DNA from 2 places in the Kytococcus schroeteri genome. Region 1 is predicted to be linked to the other one. Evidence: riboswitches for the same ligand, from Rfam matches in the RefSeq annotation. Region 1 holds a riboswitch; the other holds the start of a gene.
The links. Region 1 has a riboswitch for cobalamin ahead of ACFFHC_RS10965 (ribonucleoside-diphosphate reductase subunit alpha). Riboswitches for the same ligand answer to the same signal wherever they lie in the genome.
Positions count from the first base shown of each region.

Region 1 (14,400 bases):
GGTCAACGAGCGCACCAGGTGCGGCACCACGAGCCCCACGAACGCGATCGGCCCGGCCAGCGCCGTGCCGGCGGCGCACAGCATCACCGCGCCGGCGGCCACCACCAGCCGCACCAGCCCGACGCGCTGCCCCAGGCCGCGCGCCAGGTCGTCGCCCAGCGCCAGGGTGTTGAGCCACCCGCCGGCCGGCAGGGTGAGCACGAACCCGGCCACCAGCACCGGCGCCACGGAGGCCACCAGGCCCAGGTCGCGTCCGGCCACGGTGCCCACCTGCCACACCCGGAACACGTCGAGCGCGGCCAGGTCCACCACCATCAGCCCCGAGCCGAGCGACCCGGCGGTGGCCGCGAAGGCCGCCCCGGCGATGGTGAGCGTCACCGGCTGCGCCCCGCCCGGTCCCGCCGCGGCGATGCCGTAGACCACCACGGCGGCCAGCGCCGCCCCGGCCAGGGCGAACCACACGTACTGGCCCTGCTCGTGCAGTACCCCGGTGGTGAGCCCGAGCACCACGGCCAGCGCCGCGCCGGAGTTGACGCCGAGGATGCCGGGGTCGGCCAGGGGGTTGCGGGTGAGGGCCTGCATCGCGGCCCCGGCGCACCCCATCGCGGCACCGACGAGCACGCCGAGCACGGTGCGGTCCACGCGCGCCTCGACGATGCCGGCCGCCTCGCCGCCGCCCCGCGCAGGGCCGACCAGACGGCACCGACGGGCACCACCGTGGCACCCACCGCCAGCGAGGCGAGGACGGCGACGGCCACGGCCACCAGCCCACCCCCCAGCAGGAGGGCGAGCCGGCGGCCGTGGCCGTGCGGTGCGAGGTGCGAGGTCACTCGGCGGACGACGCCCCGGCCGAGGAGCCCTCGCTCGAGCCCTTGGCCTTCTCGGCGGCCTTGGCCAGCTCGGGCACGAACTTCTCCAGCGCGGTCGGGATGCTCAGCGGGGTGGGGCTGGACATCGGGAAGGAGGCCACCGGGTCGGTGGCTGCCACGTACGAGCCGCGCTGGAAGGCCGGGATGGCGGCCAGCTGCTTGTTGCCGGTGACGGCCTTCTCGGTGCCGGCCTCGTCGGCGTAGAACACCACCACGTCGGCGTCCACGGTCCTGGCCTTCTCCGCGGAGACGTCCACCTGGAAGGACTTCTCGTCCTTGCTCAGCTCGCCGATGAGGGGCGCGTTGACCATGCCCAGCTCCTCGAGCATGCGCGGGCGGTTGTCGGTGGTGGTGTACAGCGCGAACGTGGACAGGTCGGTGGGGGAGAAGGAGGCCCACGCCACGGTGGCGCCCTTGAGCGCCGGGTACTTCGCGGCGGTCTCCTCCACCTGCTTCTCGGTGTCGGCGATGACCTTCTCGGCCTCGTCCGACTTGCCCAGGGCCTGGCCGGTCATCTTCGTGGAGTCCTGCCAGCTGGTGCCCCAGGCCACCTCGGGGTAGGCCACCACGGGGGCGATCTTGCTGAGCTTCTCGTACTCCTCGGGCGTCACGCCGGAGTTGGTGGCCAGGATGACGTCGGGCTGCAGCTTGACGATCTCGTCCACCGGGGCGCCGTCGGCGTCGGAGTAGCGGGTGATCTCGGCCTTCGGGTCGAGCTCGTTGACCTTCTTGTCGAACCAGTCGGTGGACTTCTTGGCATTGCCGCCCCAGGTGATCTGCGGGGCGCCGGTGGGCACGACACCCAGAGCGGCCACCACGTCGTGGTCGGACCAGCCGAGGGTGGCCACCTTGGTGGGCTGCTGCTCGATGGTGGTCTCGCCCAGGGCGTGCTTGACGGTCACCGGGAAGGCGGCGTCCCCGCCCTCGGAACCGCTGCTCTGACTGGAGCTGCCGGAGGCGCCCTCGGAGGGCTTCTCCTCACCGGCGGGACCGGTGGAGCAGGCGGTCAGGGTCAGGCTGGCGGCGGCCAGGACGGCGCCGGTACGCACGATGCGCATGGGTCTCCTCGGGATCTACCGACGCGCCACCTCGATGCGAGGGGAAGGCAAACCTGACCCTTGCGATGCGGTGGGCGCCGGCGCCCGAACTCCGCACCGGTGCTGATCTCGCCCTGCCACCCGCGCCGAACTCCGCACCGGTGCCGAATTCGCCCTGCCACCCGCGCCCAATTCCGCACCGGTGCGGAATTGGTGGTGGGCCCCCGCCGGGCGCCTCAGCCGCGCGACACCTCCGGCAGCCGCAGCCCGAGCGCCGATCCCAGCACGCCCAGCGCCGCCAGGAAGGCCAGCGGCCACCAGGGCGTCACTGTGGCCAGGGCGCCGGCCACCGCGCCGGCGGCCAGCAGCACCACCCCGATGATCGTGTTGCCCGCTGCGGTGTAGGCGGTGCGGGTGTCGCCCGCGGCCATGTCCACCAGGTAGGTCTTGCGGCCGGTGCGCACCCCGGTGTGGGCCAGCGTCACCAGGAAGTAGGCCACCGGCAGCACCCACGCCATCGGCCCCGGGGGCAGCACGGCGGCCAGCAGCAGCACCACCAGCACCACCGCGGTGGCCGCCCCGGAGGCCACGGCCATGAGGCGCCGGCTGGAGCGGTCTGCCGCGCGCCCCACCAGCCGCCCGCCCACGAGCGAGGCCAGGCCGGTGCCCAGCACGAAGGGAGCCAGCCCGGTCAGGGGAGTGGTGCCCTGCGTGGCGGCCGCGGCCACCAGGAAGGTGGGTGTCAGGGCGGTCACCAGCAGCAGGGCGCGAACGGTGACGAAGGCCCGGAAGTCCGGCGCATCGCGCCACAGCGCCCACGGGCTCACCGGGGTGTCGGCCTCCCGGGTGTCACCGGCCGGCTCCTCCACCCGGTTCCACAGCACCGCCGTGCCCACGAACAGCAGCGCCGCGCCGGCCGCCAGCCAGGCCAGGTGTTGCGGCGAGGTGCCCTCGCCGGCCAGGCGCAGCCCCACGCCCACCGTGAGCGCCAGGGCGCCGGCCACCACGGTGGCGGTGCCGGTGAGCTGCCCGCGCTGCCCCTTGGGCACGGTGCGCCCCTGGGTGTCCTTGCTCGCCAGCGAGGTCAGGGCGCGCCCGCTGGCCAGTACCGCCAGACCGGCCAGCACGCCGAGCCCGGCGCCCAGCCCGGTGAGCAGGGCCAGTGCCAGCGCGATGCCGGCCGCGCCCACCGCCTGCGCGAGGCCCCCGACGGCCACCAGCCCGTGGCGCCGCCGGTGCGAGACCACCCACGGCGTGAGCGCGGCCTGCGGCAGCATCGACCCGGACTCGCGCACCGGCACGAGCAGGCCGACGGTCCACCCCGGCGCACCGAGGCCGGTGAGGGCCCAGGTGAGCACGGTGGGGGCGTGCACCAGCTGGTCGGCGGCGTTGAGCAGCGAGGTGGCCCCCAGGATGCGCAGGCCGTTGCGGGGCAGGGCCTCGGCGGCGGTGGGCTCCAGCTGCTCGGTGCCGGCGTCGGGGTCCTCCACCACGGCGTCCCACGCCCGGCTGAACTCGCGGTCACTCACCATCGGGGGTCTCCTCCGGGGTCGGCCAGAGGGCCTCCACGGCGGCGCGGAAGTCCTCGGGGGACGGGGTGCCCAGCAGGGTGCTCTGCACGATGAAGCCCTGCCCCAGGGCGAGCAGCGCCGGCAGGGCCCGGCGGGCCTCGGTGGCGGCCGCCGCGGGGGTCAGGCCGCGCCCGTGGGTGAACCACGCCTCGAGGTAGGTCAGCGCCCCCTGGCTCACCTCGGCGAACACCGCGCCGGTGCGCTCGCGCAGCGCCTCGTGGTGCGCGGCCGAGGCCCAGATGTCCAGCACCAGGGCGGCCTCGCGCCCCTGGGGCAGCTGGCCGACGAAGGCGCCCAGCGCGGCGGCGGGGTGGGGCACGGGGCGCTCCTCGGCGAGGGCGGCCATGCTCGCCAGCCGGGTGCGGATCACCTCCACGGCCACGGCCACCACCAGCTCGTCCTTGCTGGCGAAGTAGCCGTAGATGGCACCGGCCGAGAGGCCCGACTCCTCGATGACGCGGGCCATCGACGTGGCCTGCAATCCGTCGCGGAGCATGGCGGTGCGGGCGGCGTCGACGATGCGCTGGCGCTGCGCCTCGCGGCGCTGGGGGGTGAGGCGGGGCATGTGAGACACCTTACAGAGCGGTCGTTCTTTTTGCGCTCGGGGTGCCGCGGTCCTACGCTGGCGAACAGTCGTTCTTTTTGTGAAGGGACCCCCATGGCGCCGTCCACCAGCCTCACCGCGCCCGAGCGCGCCGAGCACCCCACCCCGACCTACGAGAAGGTCGACCGCCGCAGCCCCTGGGGCACCGCCCTGCGCACCGCCGCCCTGGCCGCCACCGTGGTCACCCTGGTACTGCTGGCCTTCCTGTGGCCCGCCGTCACCTCCACCCCCAAGGACCTGCCGGTCGCCGTCGTGGGCGACCAGGCCACCGTCGACCGCATCCAGGCCGGCATGGAGCAGCAGGCCGAGCACACCGGCGGCCAGGTGCCCTTCGACCTGCAGCGCGTCGACTCCCGCGAGGCCGCCGTGCAGGGCATCCGGGAGCGCGAGCTCTACGGCGCGTTCGTCGCGCCGAAGGCCCCCACCGACCGCCTCGAGGTGCTCACCGCCGGCGCGGCCAACGCCTCGGTGGCCCAGATGCTCACCTCCGCCGGGCAGGGCATGAGCACCGCCGTCGCGCAGCAGGTGGCCCAGCAGGTGCCGGCCCAGAAGAAGGCCGCTGTGCTTCAGCAGGCGCTCGCCGGCCCGCGGGTGACTGACGTCGTGCCCCTCACCGAGGGCGACCCCCGCGGTGCCGGCCTGGCCGTGGCCTCCCTGCCGCTCACCATCGGTGGTCTGCTCGGCGGTGTGCTGCTGAGCAGCGGCGTGCGCGGCACCTGGCGCCGCCTCGTGGGCGTGCTCGCCTACGCCGCGCTCGGCGGCCTGGCGATGGTGGCCGTGCTCGACTGGTGGTTCAACCTCCTGCCCGCCCCGGGGCTCGCGCTGTGGGCCTCCATCGCGCTGAGCCTGGGTGCCACGGTGGCCCTCATCGTGGGGCTGCACAGCGCCATCGGCGCCCCCGGCATCGGCATCGGTGCGCTGCTGACCATGCTCATCGGCAACCCGATCTCCGGCGCGCAGTCCCCGGCCGAGTTCCTCCCCGGCGCGTGGGGCGCCATCGGGCAGTTCTTCGTGCCCGGCGCCACCGGCACCCTGGTGCGCGACCTGGCCTACTTCCCCGACGCGTCCACGCTGCAGCCGTGGCTGGTGCTGGCCGGCTGGCTCGCGCTGGGGCTGCTGCTCGTGGTGGTGGGCCACCACCGCACCGGCGGCCACGGGCACGAGCACGTGGAGGCCTGATGTCCGCCTCGCGCCTGACCAAGCCCTCCCCGCGCCCGGTCGAAGCGGGGGAACCCGCCGCCGCCCCGGCCGTCACCGTCCGCGGGCTGCGGGTGGTGCGCGACGGGCGTGAGGTGCTGCCCGGCATCGACCTGGAACTGCCCGCCGGGCGGGTCACCGGGCTGCTGGGCCCCTCGGGCAGCGGCAAGTCCACGTTCATCCGCGCCGTGGTGGGCGTGCAGAGGGTGACCGCCGGCGAGGTGACCGTGCTCGGGGAGCCCGCCGGGTCGCCGGCCAACCGGGCCCGCGTCGGGTACGTCACCCAGTCGCCCGCGGTGTACGCCGACCTCCCGGTGCGCGCCAACCTGCGCTACTTCGCCGCGATGGCGGGGCTCTCCGGGGCCGCCGCGCGCGATGCGGTGGAGCGGACCCTGGCGCAGGTCGACCTCACCTCCCGCGCCGACGCCCGCGTCTCGTCGCTCTCCGGAGGCCAGGCCTCCCGGGTGTCGCTGGCTGCAGCCCTGGTGGCCGACCCGCAGCTCCTCGTGCTCGACGAGCCGACGGTGGGCCTGGACCCGGTGCTGCGGCGCTCGCTGTGGGAGCTCTTCGACCGCCTCGCCGGCGAGGGGCGCACCCTGTTGGTGAGCAGTCACGTCATGGACGAGGCCACCCGTTGCGACCACCTCGTGCTGCTGCGCGAGGGGCGCGTGCTGGCCGGCCTCACGCCGGCCGAGCTGCTGGCCCGCACCGGTGCGTCCGATGCCGAGGAGGCCTTCCTGCGCCTGGTGGAGCAGGGTGCCGACCACACCCCGGAGGAGACCCGATGAGCCCCCGCCGCACCCTGGCCACGGCCGTGCGCGTGCTGCGCCAGCTGGCCGGCGACCCCCGCACCGTGGCCCTGCTGGTGGTGGTGCCGGCCGCCCTGTTGGCCCTGCTCGGCTGGGTCTTCGACTTCTCCGGCGCCTACGACCGCATCGGCCCGGTGCTGCTGCCGGTCTTCCCCTTCGTGGTGATGTTCATCGTCACCTCCGTCGCCACCCTGCGGGAGCGGCAGTCCGGCACCCTGGAGCGCCTGCTCACCACCCCCATGGCGCGGGTGGACCTGCTGGCCGGGTACGCCCTGGCCTTCACGGTGATGACCGTCCTGCAGATCGCGGCCACCTCGCTGGTGGCCCGGTGGGTGGGGCTGGAGGTGGCCGGTCCGTGGTGGGCGCTGGTGCTGGTGGCGTTGGTGTCGTCCTTCCTGGGGACCTCGCTGGGGCTGCTGGCCAGTGCCTTCGCGCGGACCGAGTTCCAGGCGGTGCAGTTCATGCCGGCGTTCGTGCTGCCGCAGTTCCTGCTCTGCGGGCTGCTCGTGCCGCGCGACCGGCTGCCCCGCGGGCTGGAGCTGGTGAGCGACGTGTTGCCGCTCAGCTACGCGGTGGACGCCGTGCAGCACGTGCGTGACCACACCGACCTGGGTGCCGACCTCTGGCGCCCGATGTGGGTGCTGCTCGCCTTCGCGGTGATGGCGCTCGTGGGTGCGGCGCTCACCGTGCCCCGCCGGACGGAGTGACCCGGGGGCCTGCGGGTCCCGCCTCGCAGGGCGACACTGTTGGTCTGCTGTCAACCGGCTGTCGGGCGTCGTCCACCATGGCTGAATCGCCCTCCTGCTCCTTGACACACACACACGGCGAGGCTGGATAGGTGGTGTCCTCCACGTCGGGGGGTGACCACACACACGGGGAGAAATCCATGAAGAAGATCGTCGTTGCGACCCTGCTCGCCTCCGGACTGATGGTGGGCTCGGCCTCTGCCGCCTGGGAGGTGGCAGAGAGCCGGACCACCGGAGGCCACGCGAAGAACGCGTCCAGTTCCGACTGGAATCGGCACGTCTACGTCTGCGACACCTTGGACGACGGCCACGAGATGGAGGTGCAGGCGCGAATGGGCACCTGGACCGCGCGAGCGCGCGATTCGAAGGGTGGTTCGTGCGAGCACCTGACCCAGACGAGTTCTGTTGAGGAGTTCCGGTCCTGCAGGCTCATGATCTTCGACCAGTGCGGTGGCTGGGTCGAGCCGAAGCGCGTCTGGAAGAACTGACAGAACTCTCATGGTGGGTGGGCTGGCGTGGCCGGCCCACCCACCACCACTGTGTAGAAAGGCGACCATGAAGCACGAGCCCGCGCTGGCCATCGAGCATCTCGGCGTGACCTATGACCGAACCGTCATCGAGGACTTCTCCCTCATCGTGGAACGCGGGCAGTCCGTCGCGCTCATGGGCCCCAGTGGTTCCGGCAAGAGCAGCATCCTGGCGTGTGCGGTGGGTATGCAGCGGCCCACGCGCGGATCGGTCGCGGTGGACGGGAACGACCTGTCGCGCGCCCGCCCCTCCCGGCGCGCCCGCCTCCGCCGCGAGCTGATGGGGGTGGCGTACCAGGACGCGGGCCTGCTGCCCGAGTTGAGCGTGGCGGAGAACGTCGCCGTGACCCTGCTCTTCGACGGTGTGCCGCGCTCGAAGGCCCTCTCGATGGCGTCTGACTCACTGGCTGCAGTGGGTCTCACCGACCACGTGGACAAGCCGGTCGACCAGATCTCGGGTGGTCAGGCACAGCGGGTGTCCATCGCCCGTGCGCTGGTGCGGCCGTCCGCCGTCCTGCTGGTGGCGGACGAGCCCACGGCCAGCCTCGACCAGGACACGGCGGCCGACATCATCAGCCTTCTGGGCGAACGCGTTCACGACACGGGGGTGGGTGCCCTCATCGCCACGCACGACCCGGCTGTCGCGGCAGCCTGTGACACCGTCATCGACCTGCGTGATCACCGATGAGGGGCGGCTGGGCTCCGGCGTGGCGACTCGCCCGCGGCCTCGCGTTGAGCGCGAACCCGCGGCAGCGCTGGCGCCAGGTGAGCATCGTCTTCTCCGCGGCAGTGGCCACCGTCGCCCTCCTGGTGACCGCGATGATGGCCGCACACCTGCTGGTGGTCGACGACCACCTGGATGCGCGACGGCCGAACGTCGGCGGAACAGCCGTCGCCGACTGGGGAAAGTCCATGCCCATCCTGCCTGAGGGGTTGGGTCAGATCCCCATCCAGTGGATCAGCCCCGACCCCGGCCATGAGAACGATCCGTCGTTGGTGCCCCCGGGGCTGGATCGCCTCCCCGCCCCGGGGGAGGCAGTCATCTCCCCGGGGCTCGCGCGGCACGGTCTGACCGCCGAGGACCTCGGGCTGCGCCCGAGTGACGCGGGCACGGGTGAGGGCGGCACCATCGGGGACGACTTCCTGATCTCACGCAGTGAGGGCTACGCCATCGCCCGCCCACCCGAGGGTCAGAAGCTGGACCAGGACTTCGTCAAGCGCATCTCGGGCTACGGCCCGGGCGAGGCGCGGGTGGGCTACGTCGAGACCACATTGGATGCGCCGGCCGGTGTCCCCGGCGCGGTGTCCGTCCTCGCGCTGGTTTTTCTACCAGCACTTCTCCTGCTGGGGACAGCGGCGCGTGCCGTGGGTGGGGTCACCCGGGAACGTGCCGAGCGCCTGTGGCGGCTGGGAGTCAGCGCGGCATCGATCCGCCGGGTGGTCGTGTTGGAGACGGGCGTCCTGGCGTTGCTCGGAGCCGTATCGGGGGCCCTTGCCTGGCTCCTGATCTTGAGCTGGCGGACCAGCTGGCCCGGCAACGATGCGGTGCTCCTCCCGGCCGCGCGGGGCAGTTGGTGGATGCCGGCGGTGGTCACCCCCCTGACGGTCGGGGTGGCCGTCCTCTGGGCCACCACGGCCAGGGTGGTGCCCCAGGTGCGCCGTTCTGGGGTGCGATGGGGGGACTGGGCGATCCTGCCCCTCATCGCCGCCTTCGTGTGCCTGGGCCTGGCGGTCCCCCTGCCAGAGTTGCTGGGCCAGAAGAACGCGGACCTGTCGATGCAGCTGCTGATGGTGGGCGCCGTGCTGGTGATCGCGGGACTGCCCCTGGGGCTTCCCGTGCTCGCTCGATGGGTGTCCGGGCTGTTCGCCCGCTCCGGCAACCCCACTCGCTGGCTCGCCGCCAAGCGTCTGGGCGGTGGCTCGGCACGGCTGGCCCGCGCGGGTGCCTTCGTGGGGATCCTGGTGTTCATCATCGGCTCGGAGGTCTCTCTCTATGAAGGAACGGGCGGTGGCCCGGCGTTCGCGGAGTCAGGCGGCTCGGCGAAGGTCTGGACGGCCTACTGGGCTGATGCGCCCGAGGGGTTCGTCGGCACGCTCCAGGAGAGGGCCGAGCAGGCCGGTGGGCGGGTGGAGCCGAACCGCCAGGGCACCGGCGGGGCCGTGGTGTTCCGTGACTGTGCCGCCGCCGAGGACTTCTTCGGCACGCAGGTGCCGGCCAAGCAGTGCGGCGGGGTGGGGACGGACGGCGCTCGCGCCGTTGCCCGGGTCAGCGAGGTTCTGATCGGGGATCCCACGCGTCACGCGCCGTCCGACTACGTTCTGGTCAGCGGTCCGCTGGACTGGAACGGGGCCGATGCTCTGCGTCTCTTCCAGGGGTCCACCGAGCCGGTCCTCATGCAGAAGCTTGGGCCAGACACGGACTTCCAGCACCCCGGAACGGACTGGATGCGTACCGGCGTCCTCGCGGCATCACTCCTGCTCCTGTTGGGCATGTTGCGCGTGCTGGGTGACCGGGCCATCGAGACCACCGGGGAGCATCGCGCCCTGGAGCGGGCCGGGCTGCATCCCGATGAGGCGGCGCGCACCACGGTCGTGGCGACCCTCCTGCCCGTGGCCCTGGCGGTGCCGATCGGTGTGGCGGCTGCCTACCTCTTCGCCTACGTGGGCGGCACGGCGGAGTACACCACCGAGAACTACCTGCTCGTGACGGCGGTGTCACTGGCGGTGGCAGGGGTGTGCGTGGCCGTCATCGTGGGGACCCTGGTGTGGCAACGCCGTGCCAGGGCCTGACTGCAGCGGTGGTCACGGCGTCACCAGGAAGACGTGAGCCGGTGGCGTGTGTGTGAGGAAGTGATTGCTGGGCTCGCGGGCGTGTGACGAGGTGGTCGCCCTGGCGGCCGAAGCGTTACACGGGAGGGTCATGCGTCACCGTCGAGACAGCCACGCATGGTCATCTCGACAGTCGACATGACCATTCGTGGACGTCTCGAGGTGCCCGGGCCACCCCTCCCAGGCCGCCTCGCCGGGGCCCCGGGTCGCCGCCGGTTCTCCGCGCCATGCCACCGAACCCGGCCGGACACAACATGTGGGGGTGGCGCCGCGCCACAGGCCCCGTATATGGTGCGGGTGCTGGTTCTCCCCGGCACGGCCAACGGCCCGGACGTGCAGCTTCACAGCACGCCACCGCCGCGCAGCACCACTGCGCGGCAGGGCGCCCGGCGACCGAGCCCCAGGGAGAGGCAAGAGGGAACCCGGTGCGAGTCCGGGACTGCCCCGCAGCGGTATTCGGGAACGACCGCCGTCACACAGCACTGGGTGCAGCCAGCACCTGGGAAGCGACGGCCAGTAGGCACCCGTCCGGCACCTGCCGGACGCCTCGGTGACGAGGACGCCCGTGAGTCCGAAGACCTGCCAGCGCCCGGCCGCGACCGCGGCCGGTCCGTCGAGCCGCGCGGGACGGCTGGCAGACGCACGTCCGGACACGGGCGCCGGCACCGCCGTGCCGCGCGCCCACCGCTGCCCGGCCGGCCGACGCCCCCACCCCTCGCGGCGCGAGCTCGCGAGGAGAGGGCATGACCACCCACACCGCCGGCCCCGGCACCCCCGCCCAGCCCACCCTGGACGGCACCCCCACCACCTCCCGCCACCCGATGCGCGTCGTCAAGCGCAGCGGTGAGCACGAGGAGGTCGACCTGGCCAAGATCGTCACCGCCATCGAGCGCTGCACCGACGGCCTGCCCGAGGTAGACCCCATGCGCGTGGCCACCCGCACCATCGCCGGCCTCTACGACGGCGCCACCACCGCCGAACTGGACAAGCTCGCCATCGCCACCGCTGCGGAGATGACCGCCACCGAGCCGCAGTACTCCCGCCTGGCCGGACGGCTGCTGGCCGGCACCATCGACAAGGAGGTGCGCGGCCAGGGCATCGCCACCTTCAGCCAGGCCGTGCGTACCGGCCACGAGCAGGGCCTCATCGGCGACGTGACCGCCGCCTTCGTCGCCGAGCACGCCAGCCTCCTGGACGATGCCGTGCACCGCGCTCAAGCCGCCCACGCCGACTGGCGCTTCGACTACTTCGGCCTGCGCACCGTGTACGACCGCTACCTGCTGCGCCACCCCCTCACGCGGGCGGTCATCGAGTCGCCCCAGTACTGGCTGATGCGCGTGGCCGCCGGGCTCTCGCGCACCGCGCCGGAGGCGGTGGAGTTCTACGAGCTGCTCTCCTCCCTAGCCTACCTGCCCAGCTCGCCGACCCTGTTCAACTCCGGCACCCGCCACACGCAGATGTCCAGCTGCTACCTCATCGACTCCCCGCGCGACGACCTCGACTCCATCTACGAGCGCTACCACCAGGTGGCCAAGCTCTCGAAGTTCGCCGGCGGCATCGGCCTGGCCTTCTCCCGCATCCGCTCCCGCGGGGCGCTGATCCGCGGCACCAACGGCCACTCCAACGGCATCGTGCCGTGGCTGCGCACGTTGGACTCCTCGGTGGCGGCGGTCAACCAGGGCGGCCGGCGCAAGGGTGCGGCGTGCATCTACCTCGAGCCGTGGCACCCGGACGTCGAGGAGTTCCTCGAGCTGCGCGACAACACCGGCGAGGACGCCCGCCGCACGCACAACCTCAACCTGGCCCACTGGATCCCCGACGAGTTCATGCGCCGTGTGGAGGCTGATGGGGAGTGGTCCCTCATCGACCCCGATGCCGTGCCGGAGCTGCCCGACCTGTGGGGCCCGGCCTTCGACGCCGCCTACCGCGCCGCCGAGGAGCGCGGTGACGTGGTGCGCACCGTCTCGGCGCGCTACCTCTACGGACGCATGATGCGGACCCTGGCCCAGACCGGCCAGGGGTGGATGACCTTCAAGGACGCCTCCAACCGGGCGTGCAACCAGACCAGCGACGACCAGACGCCGCGGGTGGCCGCCGACGGCACCGTCCAGCCGGCCCCGGTGGTGCACCTGAGCAACCTGTGCACCGAGATCATCGAGGTCACCAGCAACGACGAGACCGCCGTGTGCAACCTGGGGTCGGTGAACCTCGCCCAGCACCTCCGATGGAGTGACGGCACCACGGGTGCCCGCCCGCAGGACGCCGCCGCACGCGCGGTCGGCGTGGACGAGGAGAAGCTGCGCGCCACGGTGCGGCTGGCGGTCACCTACCTGGACCGCGTCATCGACATCAACTACTACCCCTCCGAGCAGGCGGCGGCGTCCAACCCGCGCTGGCGCCCCATCGGCCTGGGCTCGATGGGTTTGCAGGACGTGTTCTTCGCCCTGCGGATGCCGTTCGACTCGCCGGAGGCGCGCGAGCTGAGCACCCGGATCGCCGAGGAGATCCAGCTCTCCGCGCTGGAACGCTCGGCCGAACTCGCCGAGCAGCTCGGGGCACACCCGAGCTTCGACGAGACGCGGGCTGCGAAGGGCCAGCTGCAGCACGACCTGTACGGGGTGACCCCCACGCAGACCGAGCGGTGGGCGGCGGTGCGCGCCCGCATCGCCGAGCACGGCCTGCGCAACTCGCTGATGATCGCCATCGCGCCCACGGCGACGATCGCCAGCATCGCCGGCTGCTACGAGTGCATCGAGCCGCAGGTGAGCAACCTGTTCAAGCGCGAGACGCTCTCGGGGGAGTTCATGCAGGTGAACACCGCGCTGGTGGGCGAGCTGAAGTCCCTGGGTCTGTGGACCGACACGGTGCGCGAGAAGCTCAAGGCCGACAACGGGTCGGTGGCCGGCATCGCCGACCTGCCGGAGGAGGCCCGGCGGCTGTTCCGCACCGCGTGGGAGCTGCCGCAGAAGGCGCTCATCGAGATGGCCGCGGCCCGCCAGGCGTACGTGGACCAGAGCCAGAGCCTGAACCTGTTCATGGAGAGCCCCCACATCGGCAAGCTGAGCTCGATGTACCTGTACGCGTGGAAGGCCGGGCTGAAGACCACGTACTACCTGCGCAGCCGGCCGGCCACCCGCATCCAGCAGGCCACCGTGTCCGGTGTGCGTGCCGGCGCGAGCTGGGGCGCCGCGACGGGTGCCCCGGGCGCCAGCCAGCCCACGGCCCCTGGTGCGCCGGGCGTGGTCGGCGGGCTCACCGCATCGGAGCCGGTGCGGACCTTCACCGATGCCGAGGCGCTCGCCTGCTCGCTGGAGAACCCCGAGGCCTGTGAGGCCTGCGAGTAAGGCACCCGCGCACCCCACCCCCCGCGCACCCCACCCCCCCCCACGTTGAGTCGTCGTTCTCCGGGGTCCGGAGGGCTGATTCACCCCGAGGAACGACGACTCAACATCGATGAGGAGACTCCCGTGACCCAGCCGACCGACCCGACCAACCAGACCGTCACCAAGAACCAGGCCGCCGCCACCCACACCGACCACGTGGAGGCCGACCTGCACGACGCCGTGGCCCAGGGCTCCCGCCTGCTCGACCCCGGCATGTCGCTCACCCTGCGGCCGATGCGCTACCCGCAGTTCTACGAGATGTTCCGCGACGCCATCAAGAACACGTGGACGGTCGAGGAGATCGACCTCCACAGCGACCTGTCGGACCTGCACACCAAGCTGACCCCCGCCGAGCGCCACCTCGTGAGCCGCCTGGTGGCCTTCTTCGCCACCGGCGACACGATCGTGGCCAACAACCTGGTGCTCAACCTGTACCAGCACGTCAACTCCCCGGAGGCGCGCCTGTACCTCAGCCGGCAGCTGTTCGAGGAGGGCGTCCACATCCAGTTCTACCTGACCCTGCTCGACACCTACGTCCCGGACGAGGCCGAGCGCTTCGAGGCCTTCGCCGCCGTGGAGAACATCCCCTCCATCCGCAAGAAGGCCGAGTTCTGCTTCCGGTGGATCGACTCCATCCAGGACCTGGACCGCCTGGAGACCAAGGAGCAGCGCCGCCAGTTCCTGCTGAACCTCATCTGCTTCGGCACCTGCATCGAGGGCCTGTTCTTCTACGGCGCGTTCGCCTACGTGTACTTCCTGCGCAGCCGGGGTCTGCTCAACGGTCTCGCCTCGGGCACCAACTGGGTGTTCCGCGACGAGTCGATGCAC
Region 1 is NZ_JBHLVH010000027.1:158,942-173,341, reverse strand. It holds gene ACFFHC_RS11015 (FecCD family ABC transporter permease) at 1-642, opposite strand, end outside; gene ACFFHC_RS11010 (iron-siderophore ABC transporter substrate-binding protein) at 827-1,927, opposite strand; gene ACFFHC_RS11005 (hypothetical protein) at 2,143-3,438, opposite strand; gene ACFFHC_RS11000 (TetR/AcrR family transcriptional regulator) at 3,428-4,042, opposite strand; gene ACFFHC_RS10995 (hypothetical protein) at 4,136-5,260, shown strand; gene ACFFHC_RS10990 (ABC transporter ATP-binding protein) at 5,260-6,066, shown strand; gene ACFFHC_RS10985 (ABC transporter permease) at 6,063-6,794, shown strand; gene ACFFHC_RS10980 (hypothetical protein) at 6,974-7,321, shown strand; gene ACFFHC_RS10975 (ABC transporter ATP-binding protein) at 7,389-8,048, shown strand; gene ACFFHC_RS10970 (ABC transporter permease family protein) at 8,201-10,150, shown strand; cobalamin riboswitch at 10,605-10,770, shown strand; gene ACFFHC_RS10965 (ribonucleoside-diphosphate reductase subunit alpha) at 10,933-13,533, shown strand; gene ACFFHC_RS10960 (ribonucleotide-diphosphate reductase subunit beta) at 13,657-14,400, shown strand, end outside.

Region 2 (14,400 bases), on a different contig from region 1:
GGTGGCCAGCTCCACGCCCCGGGTGGTGGCCACGGGGGTGACGACCTCGCACTCCTGCACGCGGACCTCGCGGGTGGCCTCGTAGGCCAGCAGGGTCACCAGCTCGTCGGCCAGGCGGCGGAAGGTGGGCGAGTCGGTGCGGTCGTCACGCAGTCGGGTGAGCTTGTGGGCGATCAGCGGGTGGTCGGCGACGTGGACGCGCATGGGGAAAACTTACGTCAATGAGCACCGTGCACAACCCCGACCGGCCGACCCAGGAGGAGTGGGTCGGATGGGCCCTCGAGGCCGGCGAGCACGCCCTGGCCAGCGGGGACGTGCCGGTGGGGGCCGTCGTCATCGGGCCGGACGGGCAGGTGCTGGGGCGGGGGTGGAACCGGCGCGAGGCCGAGGGGGACCCGCTGGCCCACGCCGAGGTGGTGGCGATGCGCCAGGCCGCCCGGGCGCGGGGTGGGTGGCGCCTGCAGGACTGTGCCCTCGCGGTGACGCTGGAGCCCTGCCTCATGTGTGCCGGGGCCATCGGGCAGGCGCGGATCCCGCTGGTGGTGTTCGGGGCGTGGGACGACAAGGCGGGCGCGTGCGGCTCGGTCTGGGACGTGCTGCGTGACCGCGCGGCCCTCCACCGGGCCGAGGTGCGCGCAGGTGTCCGGGAGGCGGACTGCCGGCGAACCCTGGGTGAGTTTTTCGTGACGCGCAGGGTCTAGTACCCTACCGGGCGGTGACGTGTCCGAGCGGCCGAAGGAGCTCGCCTCGAAAGCGAGTAATGGTTGACGCCATTCGTGGGTTCAAATCCCACCGTCACCGCCATTTTCACCGCGAGGGCGGCCCCGATGCCGGGGCCGCCCTCGCGTGTGTCCGGGGTGGGAGGGGCAGCCGGTGCCGCGGCCCCAGCGGGATCAGCCCTCGAACGAGGCCTTGACGTCCAGCAGGTCCTTGCGGCACTCCTTGGCCACCACCCGCGCCATCGGGCGCATCATCGCCGCGGCCACGCGCGACCGGCGGGTGAGCGCCTCGGCGGCGAAGTCCATGGTCACGCGCGTGGCCTCCCCGCGGCCGGTGCCCACGGGGGTCACCCGGAACCCGCTGGTGTACCGCATCCCCTCGTGGACGGCCTCGGTGACGTAGTGGCTGCCCTCCACCAGCTCCACCACCTCCATCTCCTCGGTGGCGTCCTGGCCCCACATGCGGCGGGTCTCGCGCCAGCGGGTGCCCACCTCCATGCGGGCCGGGCCGTGGAGGACCTCGATGGACTCGATGCCCTGGACGTGCTGCTGGGCCTGGTCGAGTTCCCGGAGGCGCTCGAACACCTCGTGCAGGGGGGCGTGGACGGTGACGGACTCGGACAGGCGCACGGGGTTCTCCCGGTGGGTGGTGGGGTGGCGGTCAGTCGGTGCAGGGCTGGGTGGCCGGGCCGACCGACACCGACGACTCGACCGTCCTGGTGTGGGGGCCCAGCGCGATGGTGGCGACGAACCCGTCGCGGGCGTCGTCGACCTGCTTGGCCTTCGGGAACCACTCCGCGAGCGCCTCCGCGGCCGGCTTGCTGTCGGGGCCGCTGAGGATGCGGGTGGCGCCGCCCTGGGTGCCGGTGGACTCCGCGGTGCCGATGACCACGGCCCCCCGGTTGCGCAGCTGCTCGCTGATGCGGCGCACGGCGGTGTCGCCGGCTCCCGCGTCGGCCACGTACACCCGCGGGGCGTCGATGTCGGTCTGGCAGTTGGCGGCGGTGGTCTCCGGCTCGGGCCACAGGCCCAGCACGAGCGAGAGCCCGTAGATGCCGGCCAGGGCCAGCACCGACAGGACGCTCCAGAAGGCGATGTCGGACCACGTGCGCTCCGGACGGCGCGGGGGCTCCTGCGACGGGGCGGGGCGGGTCCACCCGGTCCGCGGGTCGTAGGGGTCGTGGATCTCGGCATCGTGCACGGGCCAACTGTGGCAGACGCGGGGCCTCCCGCCGGCGCGGGCGCGCGGGGCCGTGGCGCCTGTGACGCTCCCGGTGGGTGGGGGGGGCTTGTACTGTCGCTGCGAGGTGGCGCCCGCCGGCGTGCCCGCTGGGCACGGGCGAGGCGGTGGTGACGGTGCTCTCCGACAGCGGCGTGCCCACGCCCGTGGCGCACACCCGCCTGCGGGCGCCGCAGTCGCTCATGGCGCCGTGCGGGCAGCCGCGCATGGACGAGGTGGTGGACGCCTCGCCGCTGCGCGCGCGGTACGGCCAGCGGCTCGACCCGGAGTCGGCCTACGAGAAGCTCATGGGCACGATGGAGGTCTCCGCCTCGCCGCGGGACGTGCAGGACAGCGACGCGCCGGCGCTGTGCCTCACTCGCAGCCGATGCGGCCGCCCTCCTTCGCCTCGGGCACGGCCTCCGGCTCGGTGTAGTCCTCGTTCACCGTCTCGAACTTCGCGCCGAGCACGAGGTCGACCGTGCGGTCGGTGCGGCCGTCGTCGCTGAGGCGGGCGCCGGGCACCTGGGCGGCCACCGTGCGGGCCATCGGCTCGCTGGCCGCGCCGTGGCGGATGATCGCGGTGTCGTCCGGGTACCACTTCTTCTCCGGGTCGTTGCCGACCTTGTCCACGGTGAAGCCGCGGTCGCGCATGGCCTGCGCGGTCTCGCCGGCGCGCCCCACGGCCGAGGTGGTGTTGAAGACGTTCATGCGCACCTGGTCCGGCGTCGCGGCGGGCTGGCGGGCCAGCTGCTCGAAGGAGTTGCCCAGCACCACGTCCACCGACGGGTTGCGGCGCTCGTCGCGCAGCATGCGGGCGCCCTCGATCTGCTGGGCCACCGTGCGGGCCGCGGTGAGCCCCATCGGGCCGTAGCGCACCACCGTCGCGTCGCGGGGGGCGTCGTCGGACTCGTTGCCGGTGGTGAGCACCGTGAAGCCGCGCGCCTCGAACTCGCGGGCCGCCGTGGCGGCCGCACCGGCACCGGCGCCGTTGTTGAGCACGCTGACCTGCACCGTGGCGCGGTCGGGGGAGTGCAGCTCACCCCAGTCGTCGCAGTGGCCGGGGACGGGGTCCTGCGGGTACTTCGCCTCGTGGCCGAGGCTGCCGCAGGCGCTCAGGGTGGTGGCGGCCAGCAGGACGGCGGTCGTGGTGGCGGCCAGGCGGGCGTGGTGCACGGCGTTCCTTCCCCGAGAGGGTGGGCCCGGTGGGCGGGGTCCGAATGTCTCACACGGGAGGGGGCCGGGAGCCGATCCGCGCCGGACGTGACGAAGGCCCCCCTCGTGCGAGGGGGGCCTTCGATCGGCGGAGGATGGGGGATTTGAACCCCCGAGGGTTTTATCCCAACACGATTTCCAATCGTGCGCACTAGGCCGCTATGCGAATCCTCCGCCGGAGATGGTACACGTCGGTGAAGCGGGAGTGAAATCCCGGTGTCGCGGCGCGTCGTCCGGCACGGCCCCGTGGCGGGGCAGCCCCGGGCTGTGGGCCACCGGGTCGGGTTGCCGGAGGGTGTCGCGTAGACTGTGCAGCGGCCTCCCACGCGGTGGTACCTCTCCGAACTCCCCCAGGGCAGGAATGCAGCAAGGGTAGGAGAGCTCTTCCAGGTGCGTGGGAGGTCCTTTGCGTCCCGGGGGTGCGTGCGCCGGCAGGGGTGCGGGCCTGTGGTCGGCGGTGGCCTCACTGTCACCGGTCGCGGCTAGGGTCTGGGGCGTGAGCACCGCCCTGTACCGCCGCTACCGCCCGCAGACCTTCGCCGAGGTGGTGGGTCAGGAGCACGTGACCGTCCCGCTGCAGCGGGCCCTGGCCACCGGGCGGGTCAACCACGCCTACCTGTTCTCCGGTCCGCGCGGCTGCGGCAAGACGACGAGCGCCCGCATCCTGGCGCGCTGCCTCAACTGCGAGAAGGGCCCCACGGACACCCCCTGCGGCGAGTGCCGGTCCTGTCGTGACCTGGCCACCGGCGGCGCGGGCTCGGTGGACGTCATCGAGATCGACGCGGCGAGCCACGGTGGCGTGGACGACGCCCGCGACCTGCGTGAGAAGGCGTCCTTCGGGCCGGCGAACTCGCGCTACAAGGTCTACATCATCGACGAGGCGCACATGGTGACCTCGGCGGGCTTCAACGCGCTGCTCAAGATCGTGGAGGAGCCGCCGGAGCACGTGCTCTTCATCTTCGCCACCACGGAGCCGGAGAAGGTCATCGGCACCATCCGGTCGCGCACGCACCACTACCCCTTCCGGCTGGTGCCGCCCACCGTGCTGCAGGAGTACCTGGGCGAGGTGTGCGGGCGCGAGGGCATCGCCGTGGAGCCGGGGGTGCTCTCGTACGTGGTGCGCGCCGGCGGGGGGTCGGTGCGTGACTCGATGTCGGTGCTCGACCAGCTCATCGCCGGGTCCGGGGACGAGGGCATCACCCTGGCCGGCACCACGGCGCTGCTGGGCTTCACCGACACCGAGCTGCTGGACGGGGTGGTGGACGCCTACGCCGCCGGCGACGGGGCGTCGCTGTTCACCACCGTGGAGCGGGTGGTGGGCTCCGGGCAGGACCCGCGCCGTTTCGTGGAGGACCTCTCCGAGCGGATGCGTGACCTCATCCTCGTGGACGCCGTGCCCACCGGCACCGAGGCGGTGCTGCCCGGGGTGCCGGACGACCAGCTGGAGCGGCTGCGCCAGCAGGCCAGCGGGTTGGGGGCGGCCGAGCTCTCGCGGGCCTCGGACGTGCTCTTCCGCGGCCTGGCGGAGATGACGGGGGCGACCTCGCCGCGGCTGCAGCTGGAGATCATCATGGCGCGGCTGCTGCTGCCGCGGGCCGCGGGCGAGGGCGGGTTCGCCGCGCGGCTGGAGAAGGTGGAGCGGTGGATGGCCTTCCGAGGCGACGCGGCGCCGGTTCAGCAGACCTCGCAGCAGGGTGCCCCGGCCCAGGGGGCACCGGTGCAGGGGGCACCGGCCCAGGGGGCACCGGCCCAGGGGGCACCGGCCCAGGGGGCACCGGTGCAACGAGTCGTCGCTTCTGGGGGTCAGGAGCGTCCGTCGACCCCGACGAGCGACGACTCAACGGTGGGGGCGTCGGCGGCACAGGAGCCGGCGGCAGCGAGAGGCGACGCCCCCGGTGTCGCCCCGGTGCCGGTGGAGACGCTGCGCCACGAGTGGCCGCAGGTGCTGGACCGCCTCAAGGGCATCAGTCGCGTGACCTGGGCGATGGTGTCGCAGTCCATGCAGGTGGCCGAGCTGAGCGCCGAGGGCCTCACGCTGAGCACCGAGGTGCCGCCGATCGCCGAGCGCTTCAACCGCGGCGACAACGCCCAGCGCGTGGCGGCGGCCGTGCAGGAGGCGCTCGGGTTCACCCCGCGGGTCCGCTGCGTGGTCGGCGGCCGGGGTGCTGCGGGTGGTCCCGGTGCCGCCGGTGGCCCGGGCGCCGGTGCCCCCGGCCCGATGGGGGGACCTGCCGCTCCGTCCGCGCCGTCCGTGGCGGCCCAGGTGGCCCCCGGCGGCGGGGGTGGCTTCACCGGCGGTCCGGCGGGTCGATCCGGCGGTGCCGCGGGGCCGGTGGGTTCCCCCGAGTGGGGGCAGCGCAGCGACGCCGCCCCGGACTGGGCCACGGCGGACGCCCCGGCCCCGCAGGTGGCCCCCTCGGCACCCGGTGGCGGGCCCACCGCATCGGGCAGTGGCGGGCCGGGCAACCAGGCCGGGCCCCCGGCATCGAGGGAGGGCGGTGCGCCGACGCCCCCCGGGCCGGTGGGTGGCGACGAGCCCCCGCCCGAGGACGAGCCGCCGCCGGAGGACGACTTCACGCCCGACCTGGACGACGAGACCGTGGAGTCCGTGGGCGTCATCGGCACGGCCGCCATCGAGAAGATCCTCGGTGGAACCGTGATCGAGGAACACACGGACCAGGCATAGGGTTCGGCCTGTGTACGAAGGCGCGGTCCAGGACCTGATCGACGAGCTCAACCGCCTCCCCGGGGTGGGTCCCAAGAGTGCCCAGCGCATCGCCTTCCACGTGCTGGCCGCCGACCCCGAGGACGTGCAGCGGCTGGCCACGGCCCTGCAGGTGGTCAAGGAGAAGGTGCGCTTCTGCGCCACGTGCGGCAACGTCGCCGAGGCCGAGGAGTGCCGCATCTGCCTGGACCCGCAGCGCGACGGCACGGCCATCTGCGTGGTGGAGGAGCCGCGGGACGTGCAGGCCATCGAGCGCACGCGCGAGTTCCGGGGCCGGTACCACGTGCTCGGCGGGGCCATCAGCCCGCTGGACGGCATCGGCCCGGACGACCTGCGCATCGCCCAGCTCATGCAGAGGCTGGGGGACGGCGAGGTGACCGAGGTGATCATCGCCACGGACCCCAACATGGAGGGCGAGGCGACGGCCACGTACATCTCGCGCCTGCTGCAGGTGCTGGACGTCAAGGTGAGCCGCCTGGCCTCCGGACTGCCGGTGGGCGGCGACCTGGAGTACGCCGACGAGGTGACCCTGGGGCGTGCCTTCGAGGGGCGACGGGTGGTCGCCCGGCCCGGGGGGTCGGCGTGAGCTCCACCCGGCTGGTGGTGGCGCAGCCGCCGGCCAGCAAGCCCTCGCGCCGGTTTCCCAGCGCCCCCGATGCCGACGAGCTGCGCTCGGGCTGGCGCGGCGCGCTGCGGTTGGCGGCGCTCGGGCTGGCGCCGCTGCTGGTGCTGGCGGGGCTGGTGGTGCTCATCGTCAACGTCTTCGGCCCCGTGGACGCCTACGAGGCGTGCGCCAGCCTGCGCGGGCAGTCCGTGGAGGCGGCCGAGCCGCTGCGTGTGGAGCGCACGCTGCTGCCCGTCTCGCTGACCTGCGACTTCGCGGACGGCACGAGCCAGACCATCACCGACCCGGCCGACACCGCCTGGCCGGTGGGGCTCATGCTGGGCGGGCTGGCGCTCACCGTGGTGGGGTTGGCGGCGCCGGTCCCGGCGGGTCACGTGCGGCGGCTGGTGGAGGATTCTGAACTCACCCCGCACATGATGTAGGATGCCGGGGTTGCCCGATGAGGGCGGCAGGCCTTCGGGGTGTGGCGCAGCTTGGTAGCGCGCCTCGTTCGGGACGAGGAGGTCGCAGGTTCAAATCCTGTCACCCCGACCACACGAAATCGGCTCTGGCCAGCGGAATCCGCGGCCGGGGCCGATTCGTTCTTGCCCGGTCTGCCATGGTCGGGCCATGACGGGGCCTCCCGGCGGGCTGGAACAGTGCCCGCCAGGAGGCACCCGGCTCAGGGGTGGACGCGCAGGTCGTGGGTGGGCGTGATGCCGCTGGCCGGCACGAGGTCGGCCTCCTCGAGGGCCTTCCGGAGGGACTCGGCCGCATCGATGTTGAGTGGGCTGCTCGTCCACGCCACGTAGGGCAGGGCGACGATGCGCCCCTGCTTCACCGCGGGCAAGTCCTTGGTGGCGGGGTTGGTGCGCAGGGTGCGGACCTTGTCGGCGACGCTCTCCCCGGGGTAGTCGACGATCGCGATGTAGTCCGGCTTGCCGGCCGCGACCTTCTCCCACGAGATGGCCGTCCAGGTGTCCTTGACGTCCTCGGCCAGGTTGGTGGCCCCGGCGGCCTCGATGATGCCCTGGGGTCCGCCGTACACGCCGCTGGAGAAGGGGGCGTCGGTGCCGCTGTCGAAGAGGAACACCACCGGCTTCCGCTGCGCCTGGGGGGCCTTGCGGAGCTTGGCCAGACGGGTGTCGATGTCCGCCTGGACCTCCTTCGCCCGGTCCTCGTGGCCGGTCACCGTGCCGATGTTGGTCAGGTCGGCGGCCAACGCCTTCCAGGGGTCCATCTCGCCGCGCTCCTCCTTGTCGGGGGAACGGCGACAGCTCTCGGTGAGCACGTAGGGCGCGATGCCGCGCTGGGCGAGGTCGTCGGGCATCAGGTTGCGCCCCTCGCCGAAGCCGTAGTTGTAGCCGGCGAACACCATGTCGGGCCGCTGGGCGAGGATGGGCTCGAGGCCGATGCCGACCTCACCGAGCTCCTTGAGCCCGGCGACCTCCTCCGCCCCGTAGACCTCCTCGAGGACCGCCTTGTCCTTCTCCAGGCCGGTCACCGCCACGATCTGGTCGGCCGCCCCGACCGCCAGGGTGGTGGCGATCATGTTGGAGTCGTTGACGAGCATGCGTTGGACCGGGGACGGGAAGGTGACCTCCTGGCCGCAGTTGGTCACGGTCACCGTCTCGGACGAGGCCGAGGACGCGCCGGCGCCGGAATCCGCGCCGGACGGGCCGGAGCAGCCGGCGGCGCCGAGGCCGATGACGGCGACGAGCGCCGCCGTGGTGAGCGTGCGGGTGGTCATGCTTCCTCCTGGTGGGGCTGCGGGGTCCGGGGCAGGCAGGTGAAGTGCTCGCTGCCGGTCTCCGGGTCGGTGAAGGTGACGAAGCGGACGGAGAACACATCGGCCACGCGCGGGTCGGCGAACACCTCGGCGGGGGTGCCGCTGGTGAGGACGCGGCCGGCATCGAGGACGACCACCTGGTCGCTGTACTGGGCGGCCAGGCCGAGGTCGTGGACGGCCATCACCGTGGTGCGGCCCGACCCGCGGACGAGGGTGAGCAGGTGGTGCTGCTGGGCGACGTCGAGGTGGTTGGTGGGCTCGTCGAGCAGCAGGATCGGTGTCTGCTGCACCAGCCCGCGGGCCAACAGGGCCCGGCGGCTCTCCCCGCCGGAGACGTCGCTGCAGGGCCGGTCGGCCATGCCGGTGAGCCCGACCTGGTCGAGGGCCTCCAGCACGGCCCGGCGCTCGTCGGCATCGCCCATCTCCCACGGCCTGGCCAGCGGGGTGCGGCCCATGGCGATCATCTCCCCGAGCAGCAGGTCCTCCGGCGGCGCCTCGTCCTGGGCGACCAGGGCCAGGCGCCGGGCGCGCTCGCGGGGCCGGATGCGGTCGACCGTCCGGTCGCCGAGCCAGACCTGCCCTGCCGGGGCGGGGCGGATGCCGGCGATGGTGCGCAGCAGGGTGGACTTGCCCGACCCGTTGACGCCGACCAGCGACGTGACGGTGCCGGAGGGCACCTCGAAGGTGACGTCCTGCAGGACCGTGGTCCGCCCGACCGCGGCGCTCAAGCCGTCGGTTCGCAGCCGCATCAGTCGGCTCCGTTGTAGCGGTAGTGGCGGCGACCGACGAGCACGAGGAACACCGGTGCTCCCACGATGCCGGTGACCACCGACAGCGGGATCTCCTGGGGGCGGACGCTGACCCGGGCGGCCATGTCGACCCACACCAGGAAGACGGCGCCGCTCAGGGCGGCCACGGGGACGACGGCCCGATGGCGGGCGCCGACCACCATGCGGACCAGGTGGGGTACGACGAGCCCGACGAACCCGATGCCGCCGGAGACGGCCACGAGCACCCCGACCAGCGCGGCGAGGCCGACGAACAGGGCCACTCGCAGGCCCTTGACCGGGATCCCGAGGGAGGCGGCGAGGTCGGGGCCGGCGGACAGCGCGTCGAGCCAGCGGGAGAAGGCCACCATCACCAGCACGGCGACCACGGTCGTGACCGTGGCGGGCAGCAGCACCTGCCAGCTCGCACCGCTGACGCTTCCCAGCAGCCAGAAGAGCACCGACTGGGCCGCCCTCGGGTCACCGGAACGGAAGACCAGGAAGCTGGAGACGGCGCTGAACGCCGACGACAGCACCACCCCGGTGAGCACGAGCCGCAGCGGCGTCAGGCCGCCCTGCAGCATCGCGACCCCGAACACCAGGGCTGCGGCGGCCAGGGCGCCCAGCAGCGCCCCGCCGGAGAGGGCCCAGACGCCCAGTCCGGACAGGGCGCCGGTGGTGATGACGGCCGTCGCCCCCACCCCGGCGCCCGAGGAGACGCCCAGCAGGTAGGGATCGGCCAGCGGGTTGCGCACCAGGGTCTGCATCCCGGCCCCGGCCACGGCCAGCCCCGCGCCGGCGACGGCGGCGAGCAGGGTGCGCGGGGCGCGCAGGTCCCACACGATGGCGTCCCAGGTCGGGTCGGCGGGCTGGCCACCCAGGTGCGCCTGAACGACGCTCCACACGGTGGCCACGGGCAGGGAGACGGCGCCCACTGCGAGCGAGGCGAGCATGCTGGCCAGCAGCACCAGGGTGAGCAGGACCATCAGGACCGCGGTGGGCGGCCGGGATCGGGCAGCATCAGGCAAGGGAGTGACCCACATCTCTCATCGGGGCCCAAGTCGCGAGGCCCGCGGACGGTGAACAGCGTCGGCAGGTCTTCGGACTCGGGCTCCCACGCGAGGACGCCTTCCCGGCCTGTGGCCAGTGGCACTGTGTCCCCGCGCACAGCCCATACCGCTGCGCGTCAGTCCCGGCCTCTCACCGGGTTCCCTCGCACCCCGACCGGGGTGCAACCGACCGGCACACTCTAGCCCCCGTTCCCCCGCGACGGGCAGGGCATGAGCCGGTGACCGCACCGGACCGGACGGGGTCCGGGCGGCCTGCGCGCCCTCGGCTGGGGACCCTCATTCCCCGGGGGAGCCCTCCCAGCAAAGGCAGAAGGGGTGCCCGGCCGGGTCGGCGTACACGCGGAAGCCGCCGCGGCCGTTGGGGTCCACGTCCTGGGTCTGCAGCAGCGTCGCGCCGAGCTCCAAGGCCTTGGCGTGCGCGGCCTCGAGGTCGGACGGGTAGAGGTCCAGGTGCACCTGTTGCGGCTGCCCGTCGGGCCACTGCGGGGGCACGTGGTCCGGGGCGAGCTGCACGCAGAACTCCCAGTCCCCGTCGATCAGCACGCGGTGCCAGTCGTCGTCCTGGCGTTCCACGGTGCCGTCCAGCAGGCCGGCCCAGAAGGTGGACACGGCCTCGAGGTCGGCGGCGTCCAGCACGATGATTCTGCGCGTCATCTCCATGCCCACCACGCTCCCAGCCGGCCCGTCGCCCCACAAGGCCCGGGCACGCGTGAGGCCCGCCCCGCCGGGGCGGGCCTCACGGCATCGAGTGCGGGGGTGCCGCGGGTGGGATGGGATCAGGCGTTCTTGATGGCCGACACCTCGAACTCCAGCTCCACCTTCTCGGAGACCAGCACGCCACCGGTCTCCAGGGCGGCGTTGAAGGTCAGGCCGAAGTCGCTGCGGTTGATGCTGGTGCGGCCCTCGAAGCCGATGCGCTCGTTGCCGAAGGGGTCGGTGGCGGCGCCCTCGAAGTCGAAGTCGACGGTCACGGGGCGGGTGGTGCCCTTGATGGTGAGGTCGCCGGTGACGCGCAGGGTGTCGGCGTCGGTGGCGGTCACCTGGGTGGAGCGGAAGGTGAGGGTGGGGAACTCGTCGGCGCCGAAGAAGTCCCCGGCCTTGAGGTGCTGGTCGCGGTCGGCGTTGCGGGTGTCGATGCTGGCCACCTGGGCGGTCAGATCGATGGAGGTGTCGGCGAGGTCGGCGCCGGTGGTGGCGGTGCCCTCGAAGTCGTTGAAGCTGCCGCGCACCTTGGTGACCATGGCGTGGCGGGTCACGAAGCCGATGCGCGAGTGGGTCGGGTCGATGGTGTACGTACCGGTGAGCTGCTCGAGCGTGGTCATGGTGACTCCTCCATTGATAGGTGATCTGTCACCAACATAAGCGTGACGCATCACCGTGTCAACTGGTGGTGGTGCGCTCCGCCCTCAGACGGTGGGCTGGTCCCCCTCGAACAGGCCTGCGTGCAGGGCGCGCAGGGCGTCGTCGCGCTCGTCGGCGCGGATGACCACCGAGAGGTTGATCTCGTTGGACCCCTGGCTGATCATCTCGATGTTGGCCACCGGTGCCAGGCTGGCGAACACCCGTGCCGCCAGCCCGCGCGTGGCCCGCAGCCGGTCGCCCACCACGGCCACGATGACGCGGTCGCGCGCCACCTCCACGGTGGCGAACCCGCCGATCTCCCGCACCACCGCATCGAGGTCGACCTCGCCCTCCACGGTCACCGAGACGCTCACCTCGGCGGTGGAGATGAGCCCCACCACCACGCCGTGGCGGCCGAACACGTCGAACAGCCGCTGCATGAACCCGGCGTGCTCCAGCATCCGCGGGGAGGTGATGTTGAGCAGCGTCACCGGCCCCCGCGCCGCGATGGCGGTGGCGGACTGCGTGCCCACCTCGCCGGGGCGGATGGTGGTGAAGTCGCCCTCGGGGCGCTGGGTGTGGCGCACCGTCACCATCGCGCCCGCCTCCATGGCCGGCGCGATGGTGGCCGGGTGGAGCACGTTGGCGCCGAACGCGGCGAGCTCCGCGGCCTCGGCGGCTGACACCTCCGGCACCGAGTGCGCGGCCGGCACGACGCGCGGGTCGCACGTGAGCAGCCCCTCCACGTCGGTCCAGATCTGCACCTCCTCGGCGCCGAGCGCGGCCCCCAGCAGGGAGGCCGAGTAGTCGCTGCCACCGCGGCCCAGCGTGGTGGTGGTGCCGTGCGCGTCGCTGCCGATGAAACCCTGCGTCACCGCCGCGCCGGCCTCCTCCAGGGCCGGAACGGCCCGGCGCTGCACCGAGCGGGCGATGGCCTCGGTGTCCGGGCGGGCCGCGCCGTGGCGCGAGTCGGTGTGCACCAGCTGGCGGGCGTCCAGCAGCGGCACGCCCAGGTGGTCCGAGAGCAGACGGGTGGAGAGGCGCTCGCCGGTGGAGAGGATGGCGTCGCGGCTGCGCGGGGAGAGCTCGGCGAGGATCGCCACCGCCCGCAGCAGGCTGTCCAGGTCGCCGAACAGTGCGTCGAAGGCCGACTCCAGCTCCGGGGAGACGCCGCCCAGCAGCTCGTGCGCGATGGCCTCGTGCGCGCGCCGCACCTGCGCGCTGAGCCCCAGCGCCTCCTCGGTGCGGCCGGCCTCCGCCGCCTCCGCGGCCGCCACGAGCGCGTTGGTGGTCTTGCCCGTGGCCGAGAGCACCACCAGCGGGCGGCGCGGCATCGCGGCGGTCACCAGCTCACCCACCTGGGCGAGGTGCGCGGCATCGGCGACGGAGGAACCGCCGAACTTCATGACGAGGGACATCGGGGCTCCAGGCGGGGCGGTCCGGGCGTACCCGGAGGGGGTCAGGGCAGGAAGATGTCGGGCTGCAGCGTGTCGGGCGAGCCACCGTAGACGCTCAGGTCGGTGACGCCCGCCTCGGCCAGCACCTCGTCGTCCACGAGGAACTGGCCGGTCCGCTCGCGGGCGTCGCGCACCAGCACGGCGTGCGCGGCATCGCCCATGATGCGCGGGTCGCGGGCGCGGGCCATGGCGGCCTCACCGCCCAGCACGTTGCGGATGGCCGCCGTGGCGATGATGGTGCGCGGCCACAGGCTGTTCACCGCGATGCCGGCCTCCCGCAGCTCCTCGGCCAGGCCGAGCGTCACCATGCTCATGCCGTACTTGCTGATGGTGTACGCCGTGTGCGGGCCGAACCACTTCGGGTCCATGGTCAGCGGCGGCGACATGGTGAGCACGTGCGGGTTGTCCGAGCGCTCCAGGTGCTCGATGGCGGCGCTGGTGAGCAGGTAGGTGCCGCGGGTGTTGACCTCCTGCATGAGGTCGTACTTCTTCATGGGCAGCTCGCGGGCCGGCGAGACGTCCACGGCGCTGGCGTTGTTGACCACCACGTCGATGCCCCCGAAGCGCTCCACGGTGGCGGCCACGGCCTCGCGGACGGACTCCTCGGAGCGCACGTCGCCCACCACGGCCAGGGCCTGCCCGCCGGCGGCCTCGATCTGCTCGGCGGCGGTGTGGATGGTGCCCTCCAGCGCCGGGTGGGGCGTGTCGGTCTTGGCCAGCAGCGCCACGTTGGCGCCGCCCTGGGCGGCCCGCAGGGCGATGGCCAGGCCGATGCCGCGGCTCCCGCCGGACATGAGGATGGTGCGGCCGTTCAGGGTTCCGGTCATGGGGGCCTCCGGGGTGAGGTCGGGTCGTCGGGTCGGGGCAGGTGCGTCGTCGGGTCGGGCGGCGTGGGGCTCAGTCCGCGGACGGCGAGGAGGAGCCCCGCGGCACGAGGGTGAGCAGCGTCGCCTCCGGGCGGCAGGCGAACCGGTAGGGCGCCATCGGGGAGTGACCCAGACCCGCCGAGACGTGCATCCACGCGGCGTCGTCCGGGGCGGCCGCCGACGGGCGCGAGCCGGCCCCGGGCCACCAGCGGGAGACGCCCTTGACACGCCCGGGGTCCAGGTCGCAGTTGGTGGTCAGCGCCCCGATGCCGGGCAGGCACACCTGCCCGCCGTGGGTGTGGCCGGCGATCACCAGCCCGGCGCCGTCGGCCACCATCGCGTCCAGCACCCGCTGGTAGGGGGCGTGGGTGACGCCGATGGTGAGGTCCGCGTCGCGGGCGGCCGGCCCGGCCACGCTGGCGTAGTCGTCCAGCTCCAGGTGCGGGTCGTCCACGCCCACGAACTCCAGGCGCACCCCCTCCACCTCGATGCGGTGGCGGCGGTGCGTGAGGTCCACCCAGCCGCGCTCCTCGAAGCCGGCCACGAGCTCCCGCCAGGGCATGTCACGCTGGGTGCGCCCGCCGTAGCGGCTCCGGCCCTGGGTGACGTACTTCAGTGGGTCCACCGG
Region 2 is NZ_JBHLVH010000011.1:43,878-58,277, reverse strand. It holds gene upp (uracil phosphoribosyltransferase) at 1-204, opposite strand, end outside; gene ACFFHC_RS04940 (nucleoside deaminase) at 222-701, shown strand; tRNA gene ACFFHC_RS04935 (tRNA-Ser) at 715-804, shown strand; gene ACFFHC_RS04930 (SRPBCC family protein) at 894-1,349, opposite strand; gene ACFFHC_RS04925 (LytR C-terminal domain-containing protein) at 1,381-1,920, opposite strand; partial or broken gene ACFFHC_RS04920 (helicase HerA-like domain-containing protein) at 1,998-2,261, shown strand; gene ACFFHC_RS04915 (LytR C-terminal domain-containing protein) at 2,314-3,114, opposite strand; tRNA gene ACFFHC_RS04910 (tRNA-Ser) at 3,243-3,327, opposite strand; RNA gene ffs (signal recognition particle sRNA small type) at 3,467-3,563, shown strand; gene ACFFHC_RS04900 (DNA polymerase III subunit gamma and tau) at 3,650-5,839, shown strand; gene recR (recombination mediator RecR) at 5,850-6,464, shown strand; gene ACFFHC_RS04890 (hypothetical protein) at 6,461-6,925, shown strand; tRNA gene ACFFHC_RS04885 (tRNA-Pro) at 6,961-7,037, shown strand; gene ACFFHC_RS04880 (ABC transporter substrate-binding protein) at 7,165-8,232, opposite strand; gene ACFFHC_RS04875 (ABC transporter ATP-binding protein) at 8,229-9,020, opposite strand; gene ACFFHC_RS04870 (FecCD family ABC transporter permease) at 9,020-10,024, opposite strand; cobalamin riboswitch at 10,113-10,291, opposite strand; gene ACFFHC_RS04865 (VOC family protein) at 10,385-10,768, opposite strand; gene ACFFHC_RS04860 (YceI family protein) at 10,885-11,430, opposite strand; gene ACFFHC_RS04855 (aspartate kinase) at 11,515-12,867, opposite strand; gene ACFFHC_RS04850 (SDR family oxidoreductase) at 12,909-13,733, opposite strand; gene ACFFHC_RS04845 (metallophosphoesterase) at 13,804-14,400, opposite strand, start outside.
Region 2: another riboswitch for cobalamin. It lies ahead of ACFFHC_RS04870 (FecCD family ABC transporter permease); the one in region 1 lies ahead of ACFFHC_RS10965 (ribonucleoside-diphosphate reductase subunit alpha).